4 regions of the Massilia sp. FBCC-B171 genome follow, and region 2 is predicted to be linked to each of the others. Evidence: predicted binding sites of a transcription regulator. Region 2 holds the regulator's gene; each other region holds the start of a gene.

Evidence for each region. Region 2 encodes sigma-54, which starts transcription at its own class of promoters, with help from an activator protein. Its sites were predicted from a motif close to TGGCANGNAANCTGCTTT; they were not measured.
Region 1: a site for sigma-54 is predicted at 3,178-3,195, ahead of NMB41_RS21135 (TorF family putative porin). Genes of this name have one in related genera too.
Region 3: a site for sigma-54 is predicted at 2,124-2,141, ahead of NMB41_RS08500 (PEP-CTERM sorting domain-containing protein). Genes of this name have one in related genera too.
Region 4: a site for sigma-54 is predicted at 1,678-1,695, ahead of NMB41_RS24260 (flavin monoamine oxidase family protein). Genes of this name have one in related genera too.

The regions. Positions count from the first base shown of each region.
Region 1 is NZ_CP101443.1:4,646,282-4,651,046, forward strand. Features, by position in the region: gene gshA (glutamate--cysteine ligase) at 1-465, opposite strand, end outside; gene amt (ammonium transporter) at 609-2,000, opposite strand; gene glnK (P-II family nitrogen regulator) at 2,025-2,363, opposite strand; gene NMB41_RS21135 (TorF family putative porin) at 2,377-3,111, opposite strand; gene NMB41_RS21140 (accessory factor UbiK family protein) at 3,356-3,610, shown strand; gene NMB41_RS21145 (adenosylcobalamin-dependent ribonucleoside-diphosphate reductase) at 3,647-4,765, shown strand, end outside.
Region 2 is NZ_CP101443.1:4,906,188-4,910,952, forward strand. Features, by position in the region: gene rapZ (RNase adapter RapZ) at 1-437, shown strand, start outside; gene NMB41_RS22275 (enoyl-CoA hydratase/isomerase family protein) at 611-1,696, opposite strand; gene hpf (ribosome hibernation-promoting factor, HPF/YfiA family) at 1,794-2,150, opposite strand; gene NMB41_RS22285 (RNA polymerase factor sigma-54) at 2,213-3,685, opposite strand; gene lptB (LPS export ABC transporter ATP-binding protein) at 3,700-4,461, opposite strand; gene lptA (lipopolysaccharide transport periplasmic protein LptA) at 4,464-4,765, opposite strand, start outside.
Region 3 is NZ_CP101443.1:1,870,122-1,874,886, reverse strand. Features, by position in the region: gene NMB41_RS08510 (NAD(P)H-quinone oxidoreductase) at 1-371, opposite strand, end outside; gene NMB41_RS08505 (SGNH/GDSL hydrolase family protein) at 642-1,994, shown strand; gene NMB41_RS08500 (PEP-CTERM sorting domain-containing protein) at 2,185-2,937, shown strand; gene NMB41_RS08495 (M16 family metallopeptidase) at 2,966-4,765, opposite strand, start outside.
Region 4 is NZ_CP101443.1:5,374,119-5,378,883, reverse strand. Features, by position in the region: gene NMB41_RS24265 (c-type cytochrome) at 1-59, opposite strand, end outside; gene NMB41_RS24260 (flavin monoamine oxidase family protein) at 56-1,642, opposite strand; gene NMB41_RS24255 (hypothetical protein) at 2,062-2,775, opposite strand; gene NMB41_RS24250 (alpha/beta hydrolase) at 2,891-4,390, opposite strand; gene NMB41_RS24245 (IS1595 family transposase) at 4,623-4,765, shown strand, end outside.

The DNA.
Region 1 (4,765 bases), 260 kb from region 2:
CAGGGGTTCGACCACCAGCATGTTTCCGTCCGGCAGCGCCAGCGGAGTCGGCTGGGTGACGTCCGGCGACAGCGAACCGAGGCGCACGTGCAGGCCGGTCTGGCGGAAGATCTGCATCAGACGCGCCACGTTTTGCAGGTAATGCGGATTGCGCGTGTGCGTTTCCGGAATCAGGAGCAGGTTGCGCGCGTCGGGACAATACTTGTCGATCGCCGCCATCGCCGCCTGCACCGTCAGCGGCAGCATCTCGCTGGCCAGGTTGTTGAAGCCGCCCGGGAACAGGTTGGTGTCGACCGGCGCCAGTTTATAGCCGGCATTCCTCAGGTCGACCGAGCAATAGAACGGCGGCGTATGCTCCTGCCACTCGAGGCGGAACCAGCGCTCGATCGCCGGAGTGGCGTCGAGGATCTTTTTTTCTAAATCGAGCAGCGGGCCGGTCAAGGCGGTGGCGAGGTGCGGAACCATGAAAGTGGACGTCCTTATTGGCTTCTTGGCGATGAATGCCCGTATCTTGGGGCAACGAGCCCTATTTTAAAGGCTTCTGCTGCACTGCAAAAACAAAAAAGGCGCCCCGCAGGGCGCCCTTTTATGCTGAACGGGTCGCGGTGTTACGAATGGTACGCCGATTCGCCGTGGCTGGTAATATCCAGGCCCTCGCGTTCCTGCTCTTCCGGCACGCGCAGTCCGATCACGATATCGACCAGTTTGAAGGCGATGAAGGCCACGACCGCCGACCAGACGATGGTCACGCCGACCGCCTGGGCCTGCACCCAGACCTGGTGGCCGATCGAATACACGTCAGCCGAGGGTTTGTTGGTGACGTAATCCCAGATGCCCTGCCCGCCCAGTTGCGGCGCGGCGAACACGCCGGTCAGCAGTGCGCCGACGATGCCGCCGACACCGTGCACGCCGAACACGTCGAGCGAATCATCGACACGCAGCAGGCGTTTCAGGCCATTCACGCCCCACAGGCAGACGATGCCGCCGACCAGGCCGATCACCAGCGCGCCCATCGGACCGACGAAACCGCAGGCCGGGGTAATGGCCACCAGGCCCGAGACGGCACCCGAGGCGGCGCCCAGCATCGATGGCTTGCCCTTGGTGATCCACTCGCCCATGGTCCAGGAGACGGTCGCGGCAGCGGTGGCCAGCAGGGTGTTGATGAAGGCCAGCGCGGCGATGTCGCCCGCTTCCAGTGCCGAGCCGGCATTGAAGCCGAACCAGCCGACCCACAGCAGCGAGGCGCCGATCATGGTCATGGTCATCGAGTGCGGGGCCATCGATTCGCGGCCGTAGCCGACGCGCTTGCCGATCACATAGGCGCCGACCAGGCCGGCCACTGCCGCATTGATGTGCACCACGGTGCCGCCCGCGAAGTCGAGGGCGCCCTTCTGCCACAGCCAGCCGGCGTCGGCGGTCACGGTTGCCAGGGTGGCGGCGTCGGTGATCGCATCAGGACCGGCCCAGAACCAGACCATGTGGGCGACCGGGATATAGCCGAAGGTGAACCACAGCACCACGAAGGCCAGCACCGCGGAGAAGCGCACGCGCTCGGCGAAGGCGCCGACGATCAGGGCGCAGGTGATGGCGGCAAAGGTGCCCTGGAAGGCGACGAAGATGAACTCGGGGATCATCGTCTCCTTGCTGAAGGTGGCGGCCATGCTGAACACGCCCGCGGCCGGATCGTAGATGCCGTTCAGGAAGGCGCGGTCGAACCCGCCGATGAAGGCGCTGCCGCCGGTGAAGGCCAGCGAATAGCCGTACAGGCACCACAGCACGATGATGATCGAGAACACCATGAAAACTTGCAGCAGGATCGACAGCATGTTCTTGGCGCGCACCAGGCCGCCGTAGAACAGGGCCAGGCCCGGGATCGACATCATGATCACGAGCAGGGTGGCGACGAACATCCAGGCGGTATCGCCCTTGTTGATGGAAGGGGCGGCCCAGGCCGGCAGTGCAAGACCCAACGCCAGTGCGGCGCCCAGGATTTTTGTCATTGTTCGATTCATTTTGAAATCCCCTTACAGTGCGTCGTTGCCGGTCTCGCCGGTACGGATACGGATGACCTGGTTGAGGTCGGACACGAAGATCTTGCCGTCGCCAATCTTGCCGGTGCGCGCGGCGCTCTGGATGGCGTCGATGACCTGGTCGACGACGGCGTCGTCGACGGCCGCTTCGATCTTGATCTTCGGCAGGAAGTCGACCACGTACTCGGCTCCGCGGTAGAGCTCGGTATGGCCCTTCTGGCGCCCGAAGCCTTTGACTTCGGTGACCGTCATGCCCTGCACGTTAATTTCCGACAGCGCCTCACGCACTTCGTCGAGCTTGAAGGGCTTGATAATGGCGGTAATCAGTTTCATCGCATGGCCTCTTTCAGAAAGTTTTTGAGATGGAAATCACTGCCGCCGATTTGCCCAGGTTGCGGCCGGTTGGGCTCAGATACGCGTCGGTGTCAGCCTTGACCCAGGCCAGCGCGACGCTGGCAAAGCCCAGGTCCTTGGTCAGGCCGATCTTGTAGTCGTTGTATGACAGGGCGCCATTGTTCTTCACGCGCTGGCGGCCGGCATGCAGGTTCAGGGTCAGTCCCTCGACGGCCGTGATCGGCAGGTTCAGGCCCACGTCCAGGTAGCCGCTCTGCTTGCTGTCGACCGTGCCGAACAGGTTCGTGGTCGCATGCGAATACTTCACATAGGCAGGACCGAAGCCGAGCTGGCCGTAGAGCTCGAAGGTGTTCGCGTTCGGATTGAGGTCGTTCGATGGATACCAGTAGTACAGGCCGCCGACGTCGTAGCTGATCTCGCTTGTCAGCTGCCCGCGCTTGCCGGCGTAGACGTCGACTTCGACATTGCCGTCGCCGCCCAGGTCCTTGGTCCACTTGATGGTCGAGAGCCAGGTGCCGACATACAGGCCGCTCGGGCTGTGGGTATAGTCGGCGCCGCCTTGCAGGGCCGGGTCGAAGCGGGTCTGCGACAGGCCGCGGTAGCGGTATTCGCTGGTCAGCGCCGCGTTGTAGCTGAGCTGGTGCTCGGGAGCCGGCGTCTCTTGCGCCTGCGCGCTGCCCATCATTGCCAGCGCTAACGCTGCACTACCTGCAAACTTGCTCTTCATGACGATTCCCCTTGTTTGGATGGATGTGGTGTCTCGGTTAGCCTGAGTTGCAGCTTTATTCATCCTGTAGCAGAATGCGTGCCAGCTCACAGGGGCATCTCATGTGCTTGATTTTTCGCCCACCTGCCCCACTTTCGTAGGTAATCAACAAAATTGAGTGCGCGGCGCCGCGAAAACCGGCCGCCATGCACTAAACGAGGTCGCCGCGCACCACCGTGGTGCGCCGCCTCGCTGACCAGGACTGATGGACATGAATAATTTCTTCAATGACTTGCAAGGCAAGATCAACCAGGCGATGGACAGCGCGCCTGCCAAGGACATCGAGAAGAACGTCAAGGCGATGATGACCCAGGGCTTTTCCAAGCTCGACCTGGTGACGCGCGAAGAATTCGACATCCAGGCCCAGGTGCTGGCAAAGACGCGCGCAAAGCTCGAAGCGCTCGAGCTGCGCGTGGCCGAGCTGGAAGCGCGGCTGACGGAGACGGCTCCCAAGCTGTAATTGCGCTGCCGGTGTAGTCTCTTTAGAGGCGGCGCCATGAATGCAACAGACAAACTGCTCGGCACGGTCATGCCTCCACAAGAGGTCTCGATTGACGTGCTGCGCGAGAAATATGCGAAAGGCGACGAAACCACGGTCGCCGACGTCCGCCTGCGTGTAGCCCGCGCCCTGGCTGCGCGCGAGGCGCCCGAACGCCGCGCCGAATTTGCCGAGCGCTTCCTCTGGGCCCAGGAACAGGGCTTCGTTCCCGGCGGGCGCATCAACTCCGCCGCCGGCCTCGACCTCAAAGCCACCCTCATCAATTGTTTCGTCCAGCCGGTGGGCGACTCGGTCACCGGTGTCGAGGATGGCCTGCCCGGCATCTATACGGCGCTGGCCGAGGCGGCCGAGACGATGCGCCGCGGCGGCGGGGTTGGCTACGACTTCAGTGCCATCCGCCCTTTCGGCGCCGTCGTCCACGGCACCCGTTCGCGCGCTTCCGGCCCGGTCTCGTACATGGAACTGTTCGACGCCTCGTGCCGCACGGTCGAATCGGCCGGCGCCCGGCGCGGCGCCCAGATGGGCGTGCTGCGCATCGACCATCCCGACATCGAACGCTTCATCGCCGCCAAGGACCGCGGCGCCCTCTCCAATTTCAATATCTCGGTCGGCGTCAGCGACGCCTTCATGCACGCGCTGGAAGCCGATGCCCAGTTCCCCCTCGTGCACCGCGCCGAACCTGGCGAAGAACTGATTCGCGCCGGCGCGCGCCAGACCGACGACGGCCTCTGGGTCTGGCGCGAGGTGCGCGCGCGCAGCCTGTGGGACAGCATCATGGCCTCGACCTATGACCATGCCGAGCCGGGCGTGCTGTTCATCGACCGCATGAACCTGGAAAACAACCTCTGGTACTGCGAGCAGCTGCGCGCCACCAATCCCTGCGGCGAACAGCCCCTGCCCGCCTACGGCTGCTGCGACCTCGGCTCGGTGAATCTCACCTGCTTCGTCGACCAGCCCTTTAGCGGCGACGCCCGTTTCGACTTCGAACGCATGCGCGAGGTCGCCGCCGTCGCGGTGCGCATGCTCGACCTGGTGCTGGACGCGACCGAATGGCCGCTGCCGCAGCAGGCGGCGGAAAGCCAAGCCAAGCGCCGCATCGGCCTGGGCTTCCTGGGC
Region 2 (4,765 bases):
TCGACACCTCCGAAGCCTCGGCGAATAAGCTGCGCGCCTGGATCAAGGAACTGGCGGAAGTCCAGCACGCACCGCTGACCCTGTTCTTCGAATCCTTCGCCTTCAAGGTCGGCGTGCCGCTCGACGCCGACTTCGTGTTCGACGTGCGCGCCATCCCGAACCCGTACTACGACCTCGCCCTGCGCCCGCTGACCGGCAAGGACGCCCCCGTCATCGCCTTCCTCGACGCCCAGCCGAGCGCCACCGAGATGCTGCAGGATATCTGCAAGTTCGTGGAAAAGTGGCTGCCCTCGTTCAAGACCGATAACCGCAGCTACCTGACGGTGGCGGTCGGCTGCACGGGCGGGCAGCATCGCTCGGTCTACATGGCCGAGCGACTCGCCGCTTATTTCAACGAGACCGAGCGCGTGGTGCTGAGGCATCGCGAGCAGTCGTAACGACCCACCGTGCCATTTTGGGTTGGGTAGGGTGGGCACTCTGTGCCCACGCGGTACAACGTTCGCGTGCCGGTCAGGGTGATTTTTTCAGGCGCCGCGTGTTGGATGACGGCGGGGCCGCGGGCCGTAAGGTAGCGCCCGTACCGCGTGGGCACTCCGTGCCCAACCGACGTTCAATCCAAATGCCGCAGCGGATGCGCGTGATCCGGCCACACCGGCGCGAAAAACTGGTCCACCATCTCGGGCGTCACCTCTGCCAGGCTGGCAGGCTTCCACTGGGGCGCATTGTCCTTGTCGATCACCAGCGCGCGCACGCCCTCCAACACTTCGCCGTGTTCGAAATTGCGGCGCACCAGCGAGCGCTCCATGCGCAGGCAGTCGGCCACGTTCATCGCGGCGCCACGCAGCAGCATCTCGCGCGTCACGCACATCATCAGCGGCGAACGCTGGCGCATCGCCGATAAGGCCTTCTGTGCGAACGGCGTCTCGTCGCCTTCGAGCGAGGTCATGATGGCGGCTACCGAAGCGGCGCCGAAATGACTGTCGATCGCAGCGCGCTGCGTCTGCAATACGCTCTCGCCCGCATCGGCGGCAAAGCGTGCGCCAAACGCGCGGATCGCGTCCGCCAGCTGCGCACCCGGCGTCGTGTCGATCAGCGCGTTCAGTTCGGGAACCTGCGCGCCCGGCACGAAGACGTCGGCCAGGCCCACATACAGCGCGTCCGCCGCGCTGATCGTCAAGCCCGTCAAGCCAAGGTAATTGCCCAGCTGCCCAGGCGCGTGCGACAGGAAATAGCTGCCGCCGACATCCGGGAACAGGCCGATGTTCACTTCCGGCATGGCCATCTTCGTGCGCTCGGTCACGATGCGCAGGCCCGTCTCGGGACCGCCCTGGGCGATGCCCATGCCGCCGCCCATCACCACGCCATCCATGAGCGAGATATACGGCTTCGGATAGAAGTAAATTAAATGGTTCAGCGCGTATTCTTCGGTGAAGAAATCTTCCAGCAGCGCGCTGCCGCCGGTTGGCGTGGCGTGGCCGGCTTCGTGGAAGAAGCGGATGTCGCCGCCCGCACACAGCGCTTTTTCGCTGCTGCTGGTGAGCACAACGGCGGCCACCGACGCGTCGTCGCGCCAGGCCAGCAAAATCTCGGTCAGGCGCCGCACCATCGCCAGCGACAGCGAATTGAGGGCTTTCGGACGGTCAAGGGTGATGATGCCGGTGCCGTTGGCAACGCGGGTCAGGACGTGATCGGTCATGGTGGGTAGCATGGTTGAAGAGACATGCATTTTACCCGCACGCGCAATTGAAAAGGGCGCCTTGCGGCGCCCTCGTTCAGACGGTGCTCAGTGCTGATCAGAACGCAGCAGCGGCCTCTCCGCCTTCAGGACGGCGCTTGAGCGCCTCGTGACCATGGTCTTTCAGAATCGACTTGTACTTCATCACCTGACGATCCAGCCTGTCCATCAACAGGTCGATGGCGGCATACAGGTCGTGCGCCACACTTTCCACGTGCACCATCTTGCCGGACAGGCGCAAGTTAATCTCGGCTTTTTGCCTTTTGTCTTTTTCGGTGAGATTGTCGATGGCGAGGATCACGTGGGAATCGATCACTTGATCGAAATGGCGGGTGATGCGTTCGAGCTTGTTCTGTACGTATTCACGAATGGCGGGGGTGACGTCGAGGTGGTGGCCACTGATGGTGAGATTCATACACACTCCTTAGATAAATGCGCGGCGCCGCATTCGCGCTTGGGTCGCGCCTGGGGCCGCTGTTACAAGGATTTGCGGAGACTGACGGGAGGAATCTTGAGTGCCTCGCGGTATTTGGCAACCGTGCGGCGCGCAATGACCATGCCTTGTTCCCCGAGCATTTCCGCGATCTTACTGTCGGATAATGGGTTCTTTGGGTCCTCTGCTCCTGTCAGCTGCGCGATAAGCGCCCGTATCGCCGTAGACGATGCTTCGCCCCCCGCTTCGGTGGCGACGTGGCTTCCGAAGAAATACTTCAGCTCAAACATGCCGTGCGGGGTCAGCATGAATTTCTGAGTTGTTACACGAGAAATGGTGCTCTCGTGCAGACCCAGTGTATCAGCAATCTCGCGAAGCACAAGGGGACGCATCGCAACCGCGCCATGGCTGAAAAAGTTGCGCTGACGCTCCACAATTGCCTGCGAAACACGCAGGATCGTGTCGAAGCGCTGGCGCATATTCTTGATCAGCCACTTCGCTTCCTGCAGCTGCGCGCTCATCTGGCCTTCGCCTTTTCCGCCCTTGAGCAGGTTGGCATACACGTTGTTCACGCGCAGGCGCGGCATGACTTCGTTGTTCAGCGTGACGGCCCAGCCGCCCTTCGTCTTGCGGACAATAACGTCCGGAACGACATAGCCCGACACGCTCGATGCAAAGGCCGCGCCGGGATGCGGATTGCACTGGCGGATCACCGCTTGCGCTTCGCGCAGGTCTTCGTCGTCGCAGTCGAGCGCCTTTTTCAGCTTGTTGAATTCGCGCTGCGCGAACCAGGTGAGATAGCCCTCGACGATTTTCAGGGCCATGCGCCGCGTCACCAGCGGCACGCCCGGCATGCTGCGGATCTGCAGCGCCAGGCATTCGGAGGCGCTGCGCGCACCGACGCCGACCGGATCGAGGCTTTGCACCAGCGCCAGCGCGCAGCGCAGCTCATCCATCTCGATCTCGAGTTCCTCGGGCAGGCGCGCGTGGATCTCATCCAACTGCTCTTCCAGGTAGCCGTTGTCGTCGATGGCGTCGATCACCAGCTCGGCCAGCACGCGGTCGCGGTCGGTCACGCCCGTCACCCGCACCTGCTCCATCAGGTGCTCGCGCAGCGTGACGCCGATGCCGCCCAGCTGCGGGCGCCCGTCGTCGTCGTTCTCGCTGCCGGCGCTGCGCGTGCCCTCGCCCCAGTCGGCGTCGGCGTCGGCGCGTTCGACCTCGCCGCCGCCCTCCGCGCCTTCGCCCGCGTCCGGCGCGGGGGGCGCGTCTTCACCGTTGGGCGCGGGCGCTTCGGGCGCCTGCGGCGGCGCGTCGTTGATCGCGCCGTCGGCCAGCAGGCGCACCGAGTGGTCGAGCGGATCGTCGAGGCGCTCGAGCAGCGGATTGTCGGACAGGATTTGCTCGATCTCCTGGTGCAGTTCGAGCGTCGACAGCTGCAGCAGCCGGATCGACTGTTGAAGCTGCGGCGTGAGCGCCAGGTGCTGCGAAGTCCGGAGTTGCAGGGATTGTTTCATGGCCCGTTCGTAGACTACATGCGGAAGTGTTCGCCCAGGTAGACGCGCCGTACCGACTCGTCGGCGATGATGTCGTCGGGACGTCCCGACGCCAGCACCGCGCCCTGGTTGATGATGTAGGCGCGGTCGCAGATGCCCAGCGTCTCGCGCACGTTGTGGTCGGTGATCAGCACGCCAATGCCGCGCTCCTTCAGGAAGCGCACGATGCGCTGGATCTCGATCACGGCAATCGGGTCGACGCCGGCGAACGGTTCGTCGAGCAGCACGAAGCGCGGGTTGGTGGCCAACGCACGCGCGATCTCGACGCGCCGGCGTTCACCGCCCGACAGCGACAGCGCCGGGTTCTCGCGCAGCTTTTCGATCTGCAGTTCGCCCAGCAGCGAATCGAGCCGCTCGTTGATCGCCGCCTTGCTCAAGGCCTTGCCGTTCTCGTCGTGCTGCAGTTCGAGCACGGCGCGGATATTGTCTTCCACCGTCAGCTTGCGAAACACCGAGGCTTCCTGCGGCAGGTAAGACAAACCCATCACCGCGCGCCGGTGGATCGGCAGGCTCGAAATGTCGGCGCCGTTGATCTCGATGGTGCCGGCGTCCGACGGCACGAGGCCGACGATCATGTAGAACGAGGTGGTCTTGCCGGCGCCGTTGGGGCCGAGCAGGCCGACGACTTCGCCGCAGCCCACTTCCAGCGACACGTCGCGCACGACCAGGCGCTTGCCGTAGCTTTTTTGCAGGCCACGCACGACCAGGGTGCTGCGGGTGTCGGCAACGTCTTTCATCATCATTGCTTGCCCGCCGCTGAAGTCGAAGGGGCAGCCGCCCTCGGCGCCGGCGTGGCGGCCGCGGGAGCGGCGGCCGGCGCGGCGGCGGGCGCCGTGCGGCGCGGTGCGATGATCAGGGTGCCGCGTCCGCCGCCAACCTTGCTCTCGCCGCTCGGGTCGTTGCGCACGCTCGCCACTTCGCGCCGGCTGTCGTAGGAGATGTAGGCGCCATCGAGTTCGTTGGTCAGGCGTCCATTTTCGAGCTCTTTCACCACCGCCTTCGAGAACAGCTTGACCACTTCCACGCGCTCGTCGTATTCGA
Region 3 (4,765 bases), 2.5 Mb from region 2:
AAGGTTTCCGGCAGCGAGGCCGCTTCCACCATCGAGAGGCCGGCCGGCACCGGCAGGCACTGCGCGACGGGCGCGGCGCAGTATTCGGCATAACCGCCGCCCTGCACCAGCGCGCAGACCATGTCGCCTTTCTTGAAACCGCTGCCCTCCAGGTCGCCGTCGACGATCTCGCCCGCCACTTCCAGGCCCGGCAGGTCGGAGGCGCCCGGCGGCACCGGATAGTGGCCCAGGCGCTGCAGCACGTCGGGCCGGTTGATGCCCGCCGCGTGCACCCGGATCAGCACTTCGCCGGCTTTGAGTTCAGGCATCGGCCGTTCGCACGGCTTGAGCACCTCGGGTTTGCCCGGCTGGGTGATTTCGATTGCGCGCATGGGTAGGCCTCCGCTTGAGAAAACAACAATTGTACGTCAGCGCCCGATGCCGCGTTGCCTGCTGAATTGTTGCTCGAAAGCGAATGTATTCCCTATTGCTGTGCTCAAACGCAAACAAATTCTTCAATGCATCAGCTAACTGCGGAACTTTAGAGCTCGCACAACGATCTCGTCCGTAGCCACCTTGTCCGCCCTATTCCCGCCGCATAGATTGGAGGACGCCGGCTCAGCAGTCGAGCCGCCCCGACCAATCACCGAAGGAGCACGATCATGCCTTTGTCGCCTGCTACCCTGTCCGGCTTCGCCCGCCGCACCCTTGCCGCCTTCGCGCGCCCCCTGCCTGCCAACCGGCCGCGCCGCGGCCTGCTGCTGGGCGCCGCCGCGCTCGCGTTCGCCCTCGCCCTGCCCGGCCAGCCGGCCGGCGCCCAGGACTGGACCACCGAGCGCTGGACCGGCACCTGGGGCACCGCCCCGGCCGGCCCGCCGCTGGCGGCCAACCTGCAGACCTTCACCGACCAGACCTTGCGCCTGATCGTCCACACCAGCATCGGCGGCAACCGCGTGCGCATCCGCGTGTCCAACGAATTCGGCGCCACGCCGCTACGCATCGGCGCCGCCCGCATCGGCATCCGCGCCGCCGGCTCGGACGTCGCGCCCGGCACCAACCAGGTCCTCACCTTCAGCGGCAGCACCTCGATCACGATCCCGCCAGGCGCCCCGGTGCTGTCCGACCCGGTCGAACTGAACGTGCCGGCCCTGAGCGACCTCGCGATCAGCCTTTACCTGCCCGGCACGGTGCAGGCCACCACGATCCACAACACCGGCCTGCAAACGAATTATGTGTCGCTGGCGGGCGACCTCACGGCCGCCGCCACGCTGCCGGTCCAGCGCACCCTCACCGCCTGGCCCTTCCTGACCGAAGTGGACGTCGACAGCGCCGGTCCGGCGATCGTGGCCCTGGGCGACTCGATCACCGACGGCACGCGCAGCACGGTCGACACCAACAACCGCTGGCCCGACTGGCTGGCGCGGCGCCTGCAAACGGTGCGCGACCCCATCCTCGGCATCAACGCCCGCCTCGGCGTCGTCAATCGCGGCATCAGCGGCAACCGCCTGGTGAGCGATTCGCCGAACCCGCTGGCCGGGCGCAGCATCCTCGAGCGTTTCGACCGCGACGTGCTGGCCACCGCCGGCGTGCGCTACATGACCCTGATGATCGGGATTAACGACATCGGCAACAGCCCGAACACGAACCCGATTGCAGCAAGCGAGCTGATCGCCGGCTACCGCCAGGTGATCGCGCGCGCCCATGCCAAGGGCATCGCCGTGTTCGGTGCGACCCTGACGCCGTTCGAGGGGGCCGGCTATTACTCGCCGGAGAAGGAAGTGGTGCGCCAGGCGGTGAACAGCTGGATCCGCAGCACGGACGAATTCGACGGCGTGATCGACTTCGACCTCGCCACGCGCGACCCGGCCCATCCGGCGCGCTTCCTGCCGGCCTATGACAGCGGCGACCATTTGCATCCGAACGATCTGGGCTACCAGGCGATGGGCAATGCGGTGCCGCTGGCGCTGTTCCGCTCGCCGGGCGCGGCGCTTCTCAAACCTGCATTGGCGAGATAGGACAGCTTGATGAGGGCTGACGGCAAAGGCCGCAACCAGGCCTTTGCCGTGTCGAGAAACTTTACATTCGGCCTGAGCCTTGCTGACCGTATTTACGCAACCCTTTGATTTTTCATAAAGTTTTCCTACGGGCACGTTTATTGCTGATACGTAATCGTTCTGATCATAAAACAACTATTTAGGGAATGTCATGAAAATCAAAGCACTAATCGCCTCCGCCATCGTCCTGCTCACCAGCGCCGCCGCCAATGCAGGCACCATCGCCTACGGCACCGGCGACCGTAACCCATGGGATCAGACGACCAACGATGCCGCCATGAACGCCGCTTTCGGTGCAGGCCAGTGGTCGAAAACCATGGGCTTTTCGACCGCGATATTCGCAGATGCCGACTTCGTTTTCCTCGACGGCAGCGACTCGAACGCGGACGCCTTCAGCAGCTTCCTCGCAGCCAATAACGATATCGTCACCAGCTACGTCAGCAATGGCGGCCGCCTGTTCCTGAATGCGGCGCCCAACCAGGGCGGTTCGTTTGACTTCGGCTTTGGCGTGCGCCTGACCTATCCAGGCTTCAGCAACTACGTGTCGGTGACCGAAGCGGGCATCGCCGCAGGGCTGACCCAGGGCGGCATCGCCACCGGGTACTCGGGCAACGCGTTCGGCCACGCCACCGTGAGTGGCGCCATCAGTGACCTGATCAACGATGGCAGCAATGGCATCGTATTTGGCGCCATGCAGTACGGTAAGGGTTTCGTTGCTTTCGGTGGCCAGACCACCGACAACTTCCACTCCCCGAACGCCGACGCGCGCACCCTGCTGGTCAACGAACTGCGCTATGTCGCCAGCGCCGAGACGAATGACGTCCCGGAACCGGCATCGCTGGCACTGATCGGCATGGGCCTGCTGGCCGCCGGCGCCGCCCGCCGCAAGGCAAGCGGCAAATAAGCCGCATGCCGGGCCGCCACGGCCCGGCTTACTTGCCGATCAATACCGGCTCGTCGAAACCCAGCTCCTTCATGCGCGGCAGCTGGGTTTTGGCGTCGCCCACCACCAGCCACACCATCTTCGACGGATCGAGGTATTTCTGCGACAAGGCCTGGATCTGCGGCAGCGTCATGGTCTTGACGATCTGCTCGCGCTCCTTGACATAGTCGGCGCGCCAGCCGTACTTGCTGATGTTATCGAGCATGCCCAGTTTGGCCGCCGAAGTCTCGAAGGCGCGCGCATTGCTCTTGACGAGGAAGTTACGGGTCGTTTCCAGGTCCGCCGCCGAATAGGTCGGCGCGTAATCGGCCAGGATCTGCTTCACCAGCTGGGTCGACTCGAGCGTCACGTTGCTGCGCACGCCGCTGGCGATGACGAAAGGCCCGGCGCTCTTGCTGCCCGAGAAATTCGAATTGATCCCGTAGGTATAGCCCTTCCCTTCCCGCAGTTGCTGGGTCAGGCGCGACGCGAAACCGCCGCCGCCAAGGATGTAGTTCATCACGACGGCCGGGTAGTAATCAGCGTCGGTGACCGCCAGCGCGCGATAGCCCACTTGCAGCACCGATTGCTTCGCATCCGGCACGTCGACAAAGTAGACGCGCGCCGGCGCCCGCTCCGCCGCGCTGGACGCCGCCGGCAGCGCCACTTCCTTCGCCTTCCAGTCGCGCGCCAGGCCCGCCAGGGAACCGGCGATGGCCGCTTTCGGCAAGGCGCCGACCACCTGCATGCGTGCGTTCGACGGCGTCAGGTTGGTCTTGTAGTACTGCTTCAGGTCGTCGATCGTGATTGCGTTCACGGTCTCGGAGGTGCCCAGGATGTTGCGCGAACGCAGATCGTCCTTGGCGTAGACCAGCTTGTTGAAATTGATGCTGGCCAGGGCGTTCGGATCGGCCTCCTGCTGGCGGATCTGGCTCAGCACGCTCTGCTTGATCAGGGCAAATTCCTTCTCGTCCCAGCGCGGCTGCAGCAGGATCTCCTGCACCAGGTCCAGGGTCGCACGGTAGTTGCGTGCCAGGGTGGTCACGCTGATGCGCACATCCTCGGTGCGCGCGGCCACGTTGATCGTCGCGCCCAGCTGCAGGATCGCCTCTTCCAGTTCCTGCGGGGTTTTGTTCGCGGTACCCTGCGTCATCATGCGCGCCATCAGGTTGGCCACGCCCACCTTGTCGAGTTGGTCCAGCAGCAGGCCGCCGTCGATCGCAATCTCGAACTGCACCAGCGGCACTTCCTTGTTCTCGATGCCGACCACGCGCATGCCGTTGGCGAGCGTTGCGTTCCACACCTGCGGCACCTTCACCTCCAGCGCTTTTCCGTACGCAGGCTCCTTGCTGCGATCGAAGGTCGATGGGGTCTTCACGTAGTCCGCATTCGCGCTCGGATCGACCGCGGTCTCGGCGCCCTGCACCACGCGTTCCTCGACCACTTCCGCCTTGTTTGAGCCGCTGAGCGCCAGCGCCAGCTTGCCTTTCGGGACGAAGCTGGTCGCGACGTAAGGCTTGCCCTTGATATAGGTGTTGTAGACGCGCCGTACGTCGGCGCTGGTGACGGCCAGCGTCTTGCGCACGCTCTCCTGCACATAGCCCGGATTGCCGGACAGGTAGTTGTATTCCGCGAGCAGCGCCGATTTGCCGAGCACGCTCGAGACCGAGTCGTAGAAGCGCGTCTCGAGGCCGGCCTTGATCCGGTTCAGGTCTTTCTCGGGTATGCCTTCCGCTTCGAACTTGGCGAAGGCCTTGTCGACCGCGCCGGCCACCTCGTCCAGTGGTTTGCCCTCGAAGGCGCGGATGCG
Region 4 (4,765 bases), 470 kb from region 2:
CCGGCGTTCATGGATGCGCCACCGAGCAGGATGCCGATGAAGAGTGACTGGATGTTCATGCCTGCGCCCTCGCGTGGATGCGTTCGATTTGCTGCCAGCTCGATTCGATGGCGCCGGCCTGCCAGCCCGTCAGGTAGCTGAGGTGTTCGCCGGCCAGCAGGATGCGGCCCTCGCCTTCGTTGAGGATCGGGTAGGCCGCCTTGCGGCTTTCCTCGGTCCACTCGGCCCAGCCGCCCAGGTTGTACTGGACGCGGTGCCAGGCCACCGAGAAGGACGATTCAAACGAGCTGCGGTAGGCCGGGAAGATCTGCTGGCCGGCGGCGAGCGCGAATTCGGCGCGCGCCGGCGGGCTCAATGCGCTGACCTCGATCGCGTCGAGCATGTAGTTGTAGTAGCCGAGCAGGACGCCCTTTTTCTGCTGCCAGTTCGAGGAAGGCACCGAGATCGTGTTGATGCCCTTGATGTCGGTGACGATGTGGCCGCCGTAGATCTGGTCGTCCTCTTCCCAGAAGCGGCGCTTCATCTGCAGCCCGATCTTCCCGACCGGCATATAGGTCACCGCCTTCACCGCGTCCTTGAAGCGTGGCGAGAAATCGGTGTCGAGCATGCGCAGCACCGACAGGGGAATCGTGCACAGGCAGTAGTCGGCGCTGATGCTGGCCAGCTTGCCGCTGGCCTTGTCCTTGACCGTGACGGTCACCTTGCTTGCGTCCTGGCGCAGGGTCTGCACTTCGCTGTTGTAGCGGATGCGGCGGCCGACGCGTTTTTCGAAGGCCCGTGCGATCGCGTCCATGCCGCCGACCGGCTGGAACATGGTCGCCTGCATCGGGAAGTCCTGCACCGCGCTGTAGACCTTGCCCACCTTCGAGGCCAGCAGGTCGCGAAAGCCGAGCGGATCGGAGGCTTCGCCGGGACCCGGGCTGACGCCGGCGCCGGGATTGGTCTTGAAACCGCGGCCGCTGCGGCCCTTGTAGCGCAAATCTCCGGCATCGAGGTGGCCTTCGTTGGCCAGGTAGTCGAGCAGCAGGGCCTTGTCGCCGGCGTTCATCTGGGCGTCGAGCCGGTCGTTGCTGACCGATTTCGCCAGCAGCTCGGCGACGTGGCCGCGCATGTCCGATTTGACCTGGGCGCCGCGCAGGCGCCGCTTCGCCAGCGGCCCGCCCTGCTCGAGATAGATCAGGGCGTTGTCGTTATCGTTGACCATGACCTCGAGCGGCACGTCGAACAGGCGCGTGTAATGCAGGGTCGACTGGTGGTGCATCGGGATGCGCCAGGGGCCGTGGTTGATGTACTGCCCGGCGTCGAAGCGGCATTCCTGCATCTCGCCGCCCAGCTCCTGCAGCTTGAAACCCTTGCGCGCTGTCTGGCAGCGCCCGCCGGCAAAGCCGCGCGCTTCGATGACCTGGCAGTCGTAACCGAGCTTGCCCAGTTCATAGGCCGCCGTCATCCCGGCCAGGCCCGCCCCGAGGATCAGGACCTTCTTGCCCTTGCCGCTGCCGCTCAGCGCCGGCGGCACTGCTGCCCGGGACGCAATGCCCATGCCCCAGGCGTTCATCGTATTGAGTAACAGTGCCGAGCCGCCGACCGCCGCTGCCCGGTACAGGAATTCGCGCCGCGTACCTGCTGTGTTCGAACTACGCATACCTCACCTCTTTCCGTGTTGTTACAAGGAAAGACATAGCAAGCGGCGTGCCAAAATCGCTGCTGAAGCCGGCTCCGGCCACTGGAAAAACAATGTTGTTTCGGCCAGAAAGGCAGCGCGCGACCGCCGTGAAAAACAATGTATTTATGCCAAAGGGTCCAGGCGGGCGAGGCGGTGGCGGAGGGCCCGGGGCGGCAAACAGACTCTATTTTGCGGGGTACACTTTGTTTTTCAGGACGTTCCAGGCGCTCTGGGATGGCCGCACGCTACCCGCCTCGGCTGTTAAATGATGCGCTGCACCAATTTGATTCGCCCCGCACCGGGATAGCATTTTTTTGCGAAAACGCATCATCGAAGAACAGAGCGCCTTCCGCCGTGCGAGGCACGTGGGAAGGCGCTCGGGACTGCTGGAAAAGAAATCAGCTGGGGAGCAGGGCGTCGCGGTCGAGCCAGTAGCTGAATTGGCCGTAGCTGGGCGCGGCGTGGCGGCTGGCGCCGAAATAATCGTCGAGCATCTGGCGGTAGGCGGCGCGCCGGGAAAAGCGCTCGTGGGTGGCGGCGTAACGCATGGCGGCGGCGCGCATCGTGTCGCGCAAGGGGCCGTCGGCGTTCAGGCCGGGCGCCCCGGATTTGCTGGGCCGGCCGCGTTTGACGCCGGCGTTCGCGCCGCGGGTCTTGCCGGGTGCGCCCGAGTTGGCATAGTCGGGCAGCAGGGCGTCCGGATGCTGGCCGCGTTCCCAGTAGCGCCGCAGGTAGCGGTAAACGGTGGGCGCCGAGACGCCGTGCGCCAGGCAGCAGGCCGCAATCAGCCGGCCGCGCCGGCGCGCCTCATATATGGCCGGCTCCTCGCGCGTGAGCATGCTGACGATGGCCCAGGCATTCTCGCGCAAGGCCAGGTAGCTGGGCGGCAGCGTGGCGGGATCGACGCTCGTGCGCCAGGCGTCGCTTGCGAGCAGGCGTGCGCGCCGCTCGCGCAGGTCGGCGGCCAGCACGTCGAACGACGCTTGCTGCGGGCTGGCGCTGACCACGCCCAGGGCAAAGGTGTAGACCAGCTTGTGGTTCGGGTCGATCCACAGGATCCGCAACGTGCGCGCATCCCCGGCGTATTCGAGTAAATCGTTTCGAAGCAGCATTCGACGATCCTTTTCGCGTTCGGTCGTCTTTACTGATGCAAGTTCCGAGCCAGCGGCGGATCAAAAAAAACGCCGGCGTCAAAGCCGGCGTTCAGGGTTCACAAGGCAGCGTGCGTCAGGTGCCACTGCACTGCGGCAGCGTCCTCCTCGTGTTCAGCAGGTTGGCGCTGTCGTCCGGGGAAGCGGTGTTGTCGCTGAATTTGCAGCCGTACTTCGGATCGGCCACCACCGACGGCGTCAGGACGTCGTCGCCTTCGGGTTTCACACCCTGCTGCTCCCATTTGACCATGGCTTCGAAGGCCGAGACCTGCTCGGCGATCGTGAAGTCGCAGTGACTGATGCCGCGGATCGCACGCTGCACCAGCAGGCCCGAGGTGCCGTTGGCGTCGGCCCGACGCTTGTAAATCTGCTCCATCTTGAAGGGCACGTACATGTCGCCCAGGGTGTGAATGGTCACCACCGGCACCTTGATCTGGGCGTTCGTCTTCGGAATCCAGCGCAGGCCGTCGCGGCGCAGGCGGTTGGCCTCGGGCGCCGCCTGGACGCGGAAGATGGCCGCGTTATAGGCCTGCTCTTCGGCGCTGAGCGCCGGGTCGGCATCGAGCTGGAACACGATGTCGCGGGTGGACACCGCGTCCTCGTTCAGGATGCCGTTGACCTTGCCGTCGCGCCCGAAGGTGCCCCAGACGGTGTTCTGCAGCGGGCCGGCGTAGGCGAAGTCGAACAGCGGGCGCGGTCCGCCGGTCAGGTTCTGGACGATCTGCTTCAGGCGCAGTCCCTGCGCGGTCGGCACGGCCGGCCCGTTCGGGGTGCCGCCGGGGAAGCTGGAGAACAGCTTGGCCTGCACCTGCGGCCCGACGGTCGCCCAGTTCGCCACCGGCCAGCTGGTCGCAGGCATGCCCGCTTCCACCTGGGCGGCGGTCTGGTAGGCGGCAAAATAATCGAACAGTTCGGTGTCGCCCAGCACGCCGCACATCGGCACGGCGCCGTTGTAGCGGATGCGGTTGACGGCGGTGGCGATGTTTTCCTCGTCGACGGCGGCGGCCGTGATGTGCCCGCCCATCGACACGCCCGTAATATAGGTTTTGAAGGGGGCCGCCAGCGTGCGGCCGTTCTGGCGCGCGATGTCGACAAAGGCGATCGCCAGCGCATTGGTGTCTTCGACGCCGGCGCGCACGTCATAGTAATTCTTGCTGTAGCTCGAGGCTGCCCAGGCATACCCCTGGCTCAGCAGGTGGCGGCGCAGCGCCGGCGTTTGCACCGCCAGGTTGGCGCCTTCGCCCGCATACCCGTGGGCGTACATCACCAGCATGCCGTTCCAGTTCTTCGGCACCTCGACCTGGTAGGCAGCGTTGTTCAGGACGCCCGCCCAGCGGTCGGTGGCGGGCGTGCCGGCCAGGGCCGCGAAGGTCGTCGCGCTCCCGACCGTGGCGAAGGTACGCCCGTCCTGGGCGCGGGTCGATTCGGGGGCGACGGTGGTGGGAACCGGGGTAACGCTGGCCTGGGGCGGGCGTGGCGCGGAATCGTCGTCGCCGCCGCAGGCGGTCAGGGCGAGCGCCGCCACCAGCGGCGGGATGAATCGACGTGCATGGAACATGCTGGACTGCTTTTTCATCGAAGGTCTCCTAAAATTATTGTCTTGCACAGCGAAACCAGAGTCCGCGTGGCGGTTTTATTCTAGAGTTAAATGGAAAACAATAAAAGGAAAGCCTGCGGCAGTGACCGGCTAGCAACGGATTACGGCAACCGGCAGGTACGGGCATAAAAAAAGGCGCTGTTCGCGTTGAGTGTGGAATTTCCCGGAACGGCTGAGGTCCAACCTCAACCGTAATCAGACCGGAGAAGCCATGCAAGCACGTCCGTTCGATCATTTTCTCAAGCAACTTCCCGCGCTGACCCGGCGCCAGCGCGAGCGCTTGCTTGCGCTGCTGGTGCCGGCGGCCAAACGCGACCAGGCCGTCGACCTCATCGAGCAGGCCGCGGCGCAGCG